Linked DNA regions of Deinococcus aerius. Each later gene encodes a partner of the first gene's protein in a complex. Links are inferred from orthologs where the notes say so. Each region holds a gene or a part of one and is shown in the gene's direction. Other genes may lie near its edges.

Region 1 (3,837 bases):
CGGGGAGAGGGGTGGCGAGCACCGCTCGCCCTCGTGCTGGCCGACGAAAAGGCCACTTCGCCCAACTTCTCATTTCGCATCAAGCGTTTTGAGGGGGGAGGGTCGGGGAGGGGGTGAGCGGGCGGGGCCACCCGACCCACACCAAAGACCGACGCTCATACCTTTCAGCCGCGCTGGTGGGCGCTCAGTTCACCCCGTCCCAGCCTTCCCCCTCAAGGGGAAGGAGCAACGACCCGACCTGATGGGGCCATGCGGCTAGGCCTTTTGTGTCACCCCCAACCCCGCCCGAGGTGTTAGAATGGCCTGTTTCAGAGCGAAGGAGGACCCCCTCCTTCTGCGCGGAGCAGAACCCCTCTCGCGGCGCCCGGCTCCCACCGCTCGCCGCTTCCCGAAGGAGCTTTGAGCTTGCAGAACCAGAACCTAGTGGTCCGTGGGGCGCGGGAACACAACCTCAAGAACGTGACGGTCGAGCTGCCGCGCGACAAGTTCGTGGTCATCACGGGCGTGTCGGGCAGCGGCAAGAGCACGCTGGCCTTCGACACGATCTATGCCGAGGGCCAGCGCCGCTACGTCGAGTCCCTGAGCGCCTACGCCCGGCAGTTCCTCGGCCTGATGGAAAAGCCGGACGTGGAGAGCATCGAGGGCCTCTCCCCCGCCATCTCCATCGACCAGAAGACGACGAGCCACAACCCGCGAAGCACGGTCGGCACCGTCACCGAGATTCACGACTACCTGCGCCTGCTGTACGCCCGCATCGGCACTCCGTACTGCCCGATCTGCGGGCGCAAGATCGAGAAGCAGTCGCCGAGCGAGATCACCGACCGGCTGCTGAGCCAGTTCGCGGACGCCCGCGCCATCCTGCTCGCCCCGGTCGTGCGCGGGCGCAAGGGCGAGTACCGCAAGCTGTTGGGCGACCTGCGCCGCGAGGGCTTCGCCCGCGTGCGGGTGGACGGCACCCTCTACGAACTCGAAGAAGCTGAGAAGCTCAAGCTGGAGAAGTTCGAGAAGCACGACGTGGACGTGGTCGTGGACCGCGTGACCCTGAGGGAAAGCGACCGCAGCCGCATCGCGGAGAGTGTGGAACTCGGCCTGCGGCGTGGCGAGGGCCTGTTGCGGGTCCTGATGCCCGACACCGGCGCCGAGGAGCTGTACTCCGAGAAGTTCGCCTGCCCAGAACACGGGAGCGTGCTGGAGGAGTTGGAACCCCGCTCCTTCTCCTTCAACTCACCCTACGGGGCCTGCGGCGACTGCGCGGGTCTGGGGCACAAGAACGAGTTTGCCCCCGAACTCGTGGTGGACGAGAAGCTCAGCATCGCCGAGGGCGCCATCCTCCCGTGGAGCAAGAAGGGCACGGGCGGCGGCGTCTACTACTGGGACAAGCTCAAGGCGCTCGCCGAGCATATGGAGTTTGACCTCAAGACCCCGTGGCGCGACCTGCCGGAGAAGGCGAAGAAGGCGATTCTGGAGGGGCCGGGCGAGCCCTTCGAGGTCGTCTACCGCCGGGGCGGGAAGGAAACCATGCGCTTCATGACCGAGTTCGAGGGCGTCATTCCGAACCTGGAGCGGCGCTACGCGGACACGGAGTCGGAGTTCATGCGCGAGAAGCTGGAGGAACTGATGGAACTCCGGCCCTGCCCGACCTGCGGCGGCACCCGCTACAAGCCCGAGATCCTGGCGGTGCGGGTGGGTGGCCTGAACATCTCGCAGGCGAGCGGCATGAGCGTGCTGGAGTCGGACGCCTTCTTCCGGGGCCTCCAGGACGGGACGCTCAACCATGAGGCCATTGAGCCCCACCTCGAAGGCCACCTCGGCGGCACCGCGAAGGCCGCTCCCCCCCGCCGCTACGAGTACGCGCTGAACGAGTTCGGGGCGGCGGTGGGAGCGCCCATCCTCAAGGCCATCCGCACCCGGTTGAAGTTCCTGGTGGACGTGGGGCTGGACTACCTCAGCCTCGACCGCACGGCGAACACGCTCTCCGGCGGGGAGGCGCAGCGCATCCGCCTCGCCACCCAGGTCGGCTCGGGGCTGACGGGCGTGCTGTACGTCCTCGACGAGCCCTCCATCGGCCTGCACCCCAAGGACAACGGGCGGCTGATCGGCACCCTGAAGAACCTGCGCGACCTGGGCAACACGCTGATCGTCGTCGAGCACGACGAGGACACCATGCTGGAGGCCGACTACCTCGTGGACATGGGGCCGGGGGCGGGCGTCCACGGCGGCGAGATCGTGGCGGTCGGCACGCCGGAGGAGGTGCGGGAGAACCCGGACAGCCTGACCGGCAAGTACCTGCGCGGCGACCTCAAGATCGAGGTGCCCGCCACCCGTCGCCGCGGGAACGGGAAGAAGCTCAAGGTCTTCGGTGCCCGCGAGCACAACCTGAGGGACGTGGACATCGAGATTCCGCTGGGCACGATGACGGTCGTGACCGGGCCGAGCGGCAGCGGCAAGTCCACCCTGATCCACGACATCGTTCACGCCACCCTCGCCCGCGAGCTGAACGGGGCGAAGACGAACCCGGGCCGCTACGACCGCATCGAGGGCATGGAATACCTCGACAAGGTCATCGAGATCGACCAGAGCCCCATCGGGCGCACGCCGCGCTCCAACCCGGCGACGTACACTGGCGTGTTCACCGAGATCCGCGACCTCTTCACCCGGACGCCCGAGGCGCGGCGGCGGGGCTACCAGGCGGGCCGCTTCTCCTTCAACGTGAAGGGCGGGCGCTGCGAACACTGCAAGGGCGACGGGGTGATGAAGATCGAGATGAACTTCCTGCCCGACATCTACGTGCCGTGCGAGGTCTGCAAGGGCGCCCGCTACAACCGCGAGACGCTGGAAGTCAAGTACAACGGCAAGACCATCAGCGAGGTGCTGGACCTGACCGTGGAGGACGCCCGCACCTTCTTCGAGAACATCCCCGGTATCGAGAAGAAGATGAGCCTGCTGTGCGACGTGGGCCTGGGCTACATGCGGATCGGGCAGCCCAGCACGACCCTTTCCGGCGGCGAGGCGCAGCGGATCAAGCTCGCGTCCGAACTGTCCAAGCGGGCGACCGGCAAGACGATCTACATCCTCGACGAGCCGACGACGGGCCTGCACTTCGAGGACGTGCGGAAGCTGATGGAGGTCCTGAACCGCCTGGCCGAGGGCGGCAACACCCTCGTCGTGATCGAGCATAATCTCGACGTGATGAAGTGCGCCGACCACATCATCGACCTGGGGCCGGAGGGCGGCGTGCGGGGCGGCACGGTCGTCGCTACCGGGACGCCCGAGCAGCTTGCCGCGCACCCCACGAGCTACACGGGCGAGTACCTGCGCCGGGTGCCGGGGATCGTGCCCGCCGGGGCTGAGGACCGCGAGATGGTCGGCGCGGCGGCGACGAAGAAGACCCGGACGAAGAAGGCGGTCGGGGCGTGACGGGGACGGCCTCCCCCACCCGGCAAAGGCGGCGGGCGCGTCCCCTGCCGGACCCGGTTCGAGTATCCCCGTTCTGGACCGTCCTGCGGCTCCTGGGGGGCTGGGCCATGCTCGCGCTGCTGGCGTACCTGCTGTGGACGCCCAGCAATCCGGTGGTGGGGGGCGGCTGGGCCGAGCGGCTGCTCGCCTGGGTGCTGCTGACCATCCTGGCCGACGAGTTCGGCGGGTGGTTCGGGTACTTCGGGGTGCTGCTGGGGGGCCTGCCCTTCTTCGCCCCGGGCGAACTCGGCACCCAGTGGCCGGTGATCCTGCCGCTGGTGGGGGGGGCGTTGCTGGCGCTGCTGCTCGTGAAGCACTCGGGGGGCGCGTTCGTGCTGCCCTTTGCCGCCGTGATCTTCGCGCTGCCGCTGCTCGCCGTGG
Region 2 (3,914 bases), 210 kb from region 1 along the record:
CGAAGTACCGCTCGAACCAGGTCATCGTGTTGTTAAACGTGCCCGCGCATCTGCCGTAGGGGCCGTCGTAGGGGAGAGCCAACTCTTCGGGAGGAATGGCGGCAAAGCCACCCTGCTCAACCAGGGGAAGAAGCAGCGGTTCCAGTGGGCTCTGGATGGGGAGGCGTGCCCCCTGAGCCCACCTGAAGATGACGGCCATCTGCCCAAAAGAAGAGAAGCGAATGATGGCCTCCCGGTCGTCGGGAGTCTTGACATACAGATCGGCGACACAGCTCGCATCCTGGTACTGGTCGTCGTATTCGACGGGTACACACAGGAGAGCTTCAATCCGCCCTGCAAGGGTCCGCACCTGGGTCAGAAGAGCTTCCCGCTCCCGCTCGCTGAATCCCTCTGGAGCTTCCCAGTCCTGGGGATTCGGAGAGTCATACGCCATAAGCAGGGCGCGGATGTCCTCGGTCATGCCCGACTGTACCCCGCTTCGTTCCTTCCCTCGCCCTCCCCATTCCCGGCCCCGCGTACAATCTTCCGGTGACGGTCGCCGCCCCCAACCTCTCCAAACTCCTGCCGACCGCGCCGGTCGGGAACGTGTTGCTGCTGCCGCAGGTGGCCCGCGCCGCGCTCTTCGCCGCCCACCCCGGCCCCGCCGTGCTGCTCACCACGCCTGACCGGGTGGGTGTCTATGCCTCCGCTGGCGCGCTGGGGGCGCCCATCTCCGTCAATCCCGGCCTGCGCGACTGGGACGCCCGGCACGAACACGTCGTCCTCGATGTCAACACCGCGCTCGACCTGTTCCCCGCCCACCCGGAGGATCACGCGCTAAGCCTGCGCGTCGGCGCGAGCTACCCCCGCGAGGAGTTGCTGAGCCGCCTGGAACGCCTCGGCTACGAGCGCGGCGAGGAACCCGGCTTCGAGCTGCGTGGTGACACGTTGGAACTGCGGCTGGAGCCGGGGGCGGGTGTTCCGCAGGACGGCGACCCCCTCTGGATTCGCGCGGAGTTCTTCGGGGACGAACTCGACACGCTGCGGATGCTCGCCCCCGGCGATCTGATCGGCGAGAAGATCAAGACCTTCACCCTGGAGCCCACCGCCGACTACCTGACGGAAGTGAAGTGGGACGCCACGCGCCTCGACCTGCTGCCGGGCCGGGTGTTCCTCGACGCGCCGGAGTTCTACGCCTCGGCGCTGGGGCCGCTGGTGGACACCCTCTGGCCCCGGCTGCGGGAACGGGAGGTCACGAGCTTCGGCCGCGCACCGCTCGACCTCCCCGATTTCGACCTCGACCTGAAGGTGCTGCCCTTCTACCGCGCCCGCCTCTCCGACCTGGAGCGCGACGTGGACGAGTGGCGCGGGGCGGGCTACCGGGTGCTCATCCTCGTCCGGCACGACCGCACCGCGACCTACCTGGCGGAGAAGCTGCTGGAGACGCGCGAGGTGCCGTGGCTGACCATTCCGCGTGTCGAGGAGGGCCACCTCGGTTTCCTGCGCGCGGGTGGCGAGGGCGGCTTCGCCATCCCCGAACACCGCACCGTCGTCCTGACGGAAGACCTGATCTACGGCTTTCAGGGGGGCTCGGCGCTGCGCGGCAAGCGGCTGGGCGGCAAGCCCGTCACGGACGCGCTGGGCCTTCATGTCGGCGACTATCTCATCCACCCCGAGCACGGCATCGGCCAGTTTCAGGGGTTGGAGACGCGCACCGTCCTCGGCGTCACCCGCGACTACCTCAACCTGGAATACCGGGGCGGTGCCCGCCTGAGCGTGCCCATCGAGCAACTGCCCGTGCTGCGCCGTCACCCGGGCACGACGGACGACCCACCGGTTCTGTCGAGTTTCGACAAGAAGGATTGGGCGAAGGCCAAGGAAAAGGCCCGCAAGAACGCCGAGGAAGTGGCGGGCAGGCTCCTCGTGCAGTACGCGGCGCGGCAGGTCACGCCCGGCAACGCCTTCCCGCCGCAGCCCGAGTGGGACGCGCAGGTGGAGGAGAACTTCAAGTTCGATCTCACCCCCGACCAGAAGACGGCGCTGAAAGAGACGATGGCCGACCTCGAAAAGCCCAACCCCGCCGACCGCCTGATCTCCGGCGACGTGGGCTTCGGCAAGACGGAGGTGGCCCTGCGCGCCGCCCACCGGGTCATCGGGCACGGGAAGCAGGTCGCCATGCTCGTCCCCACGACCCTGCTCGCCGAGCAGCACACCTCCACCTTCGTCGAGCGGTTCAAGAACCTGCCCGTGCGGGTGGAGGGCCTGAGCCGCTTCACCGGGGACAAGCAGGCGAGGGCGATCCTGGCCGACCTCGCGGCGGGCAAGGTGGACATGATCATCGGCACGCACCGCCTCCTCTCCAGTGACATCCAGTTCAAGGACCTCGGCCTGATCATCGTGGACGAGGAGCACCGCTTCGGGGTGGGGCAGAAGGAGAAGCTGCGGGCGCTGCGCGGCCTCCCCGACGTGCCCAGGGACGGCAAGATCGAGATCCCCGAGGGCGTGAAGGCGGTGGACACCCTGGCCCTCTCCGCCACGCCGATCCCGCGCACCCTCTACATGAGCATGGTCGGCCTGCGCGACATGAGCTCCATCCAGACGCCACCCAAGGGCCGCAAGCCCATCCAGACGGTCCTGGCCCCCTTCGACCCCGTCACCGTGCGCGACGCGGTCCTCTCCGAGATCGAGCGCGGCGGCAAAGTCTTTTACATCCACGACCGCATCGCCTCCATCGGGGCGCGCAGCCTGTACCTCCGCAACCTCATCCCCGAGGCGCGCATCGGCGTGGCGCATGGCCGCATGAACGAGGAGGAGCTGGAGGAGATCATGCTGGGCTTCGCGGAGGGCGCCTTCGACGTGCTGCTCTCGACCACCATCGTGGAAACCGGGCTGGATATTCCCGAGGCGAACACCATCCTGATCGAGCGGGCCGACCGGCTGGGCCTGGCGCAGCTCTACCAGCTTCGCGGGCGGGTCGGGCGGCGGCAGCAGACCGCCTACGCCTACCTCTTCTACCCGCCGCGCATGACCGAGAACGCGCAGCGCCGGTTGTGGGCGATCGCCGACCTGCAAGACCTCGGCTCCGGCCACCTCCTCGCCGAAAAGGACATGGAGATTCGTGGCGTCGGGAACATCCTGGGCGAGGAGCAACACGGGCACGTGCAGGCCGTCTCCATCGATGTGTACACCGAGATGCTCGCGCAGGCCGTCGCCAAGCTGAAAGGCGAGAAGATGGAAACGCCCGCCAGCGTCTCCATCGACCTCCCCATCAACGCGCGCCTCACACCCGAATACTTCGACGGCAACGAGGAGGAGCGCATCGCCACCTACGGGCGGCTCTCGGACGCGCGCACCCTCCAGGCCGTCAGCCGCGTGGAGCGCGACCTCCGCAAGAAATACGGCCCGCCCACGCCCGAGGTCCAGAACTTCATCGACCTCGCCAAGCTGCGTCTCACCGCCGTCGCCAAGCGCGTCCTGAGCATCGGCGAGACGATGACGCACCTGCAAGTCACCTTCGCCTACAAGGCGCTCGACTACGACGCGCCCGGCCTGAAACGCTTCCCCCACAAGACCGAGGTGACGACCTTCCCCCCCGCCGTGAAGCTCGAAAAGCGCGGGCTGAGGCCGGACGACTACGCGCGGACGCTGATCGATCTGCTGGGGTATTTCGGGTGAGGGGAGGCTTTGGCGGGGTTACCCCTCAGTCGGCTGCGCCGACAGCTCCCCTGAAAAGGGAGCCTTGAAGCGCACGAAATGGGGGGGACGATGCCCACGGGAAGCCTCCCTTGTCAGGGGAGGTGGCCCGAAGGGCCGGACTCGCAGAGCTGCGCAGCAGAGGGGTCCCCTCGCATAAGCTGACGCCATGCGTGGCGCCTACACCCGCCGCCTGGTCCCCCGCGCCCGCGAACTCCGCAACAACCAGACCCCTGCCGAAC

Evidence for each region.
Region 2: the proteins of uvrA (region 1) and DAERI_RS01705 are in contact, whole or in part, in a crystal structure (PDB 4DFC), measured with the Escherichia coli proteins. The link is inferred for Deinococcus aerius from one-to-one orthologs.

Annotation. Positions count from the first base shown.
Region 1 is NZ_BFAG01000001.1:581,412-585,248, reverse strand. The notes cover bases 5-3,617. They hold uvrA (excinuclease ABC subunit UvrA), read left to right. Parts: upstream 5-399; coding sequence 400-3,417; downstream 3,418-3,617. Other genes in these bases: DAERI_RS02720 (hypothetical protein), read left to right, coding at 3,414-3,617. Also shown: more of DAERI_RS02720, read left to right, coding at 3,618-3,837. UniProt on the Escherichia coli protein: The UvrABC repair system catalyzes the recognition and processing of DNA lesions. UvrA is an ATPase and a DNA-binding protein. A damage recognition complex composed of 2 UvrA and 2 UvrB subunits scans DNA for abnormalities.
Region 2 is NZ_BFAG01000001.1:369,451-373,364, forward strand. What follows is about bases 165-3,854. They hold DAERI_RS01705 (DEAD/DEAH box helicase), read left to right. Parts: upstream 165-528; coding sequence 529-3,654; downstream 3,655-3,854. Other genes in these bases: DAERI_RS01700 (hypothetical protein), read right to left, coding at 165-460; DAERI_RS01710 (endonuclease domain-containing protein), read left to right, coding at 3,842-3,854. Outside these bases: more of DAERI_RS01700, read right to left, coding at 1-164; more of DAERI_RS01710, read left to right, coding at 3,855-3,914. UniProt on the Escherichia coli protein: Couples transcription and DNA repair by recognizing RNA polymerase (RNAP) stalled at DNA lesions. Mediates ATP-dependent release of RNAP and its truncated transcript from the DNA, and recruitment of nucleotide excision repair machinery to the damaged site.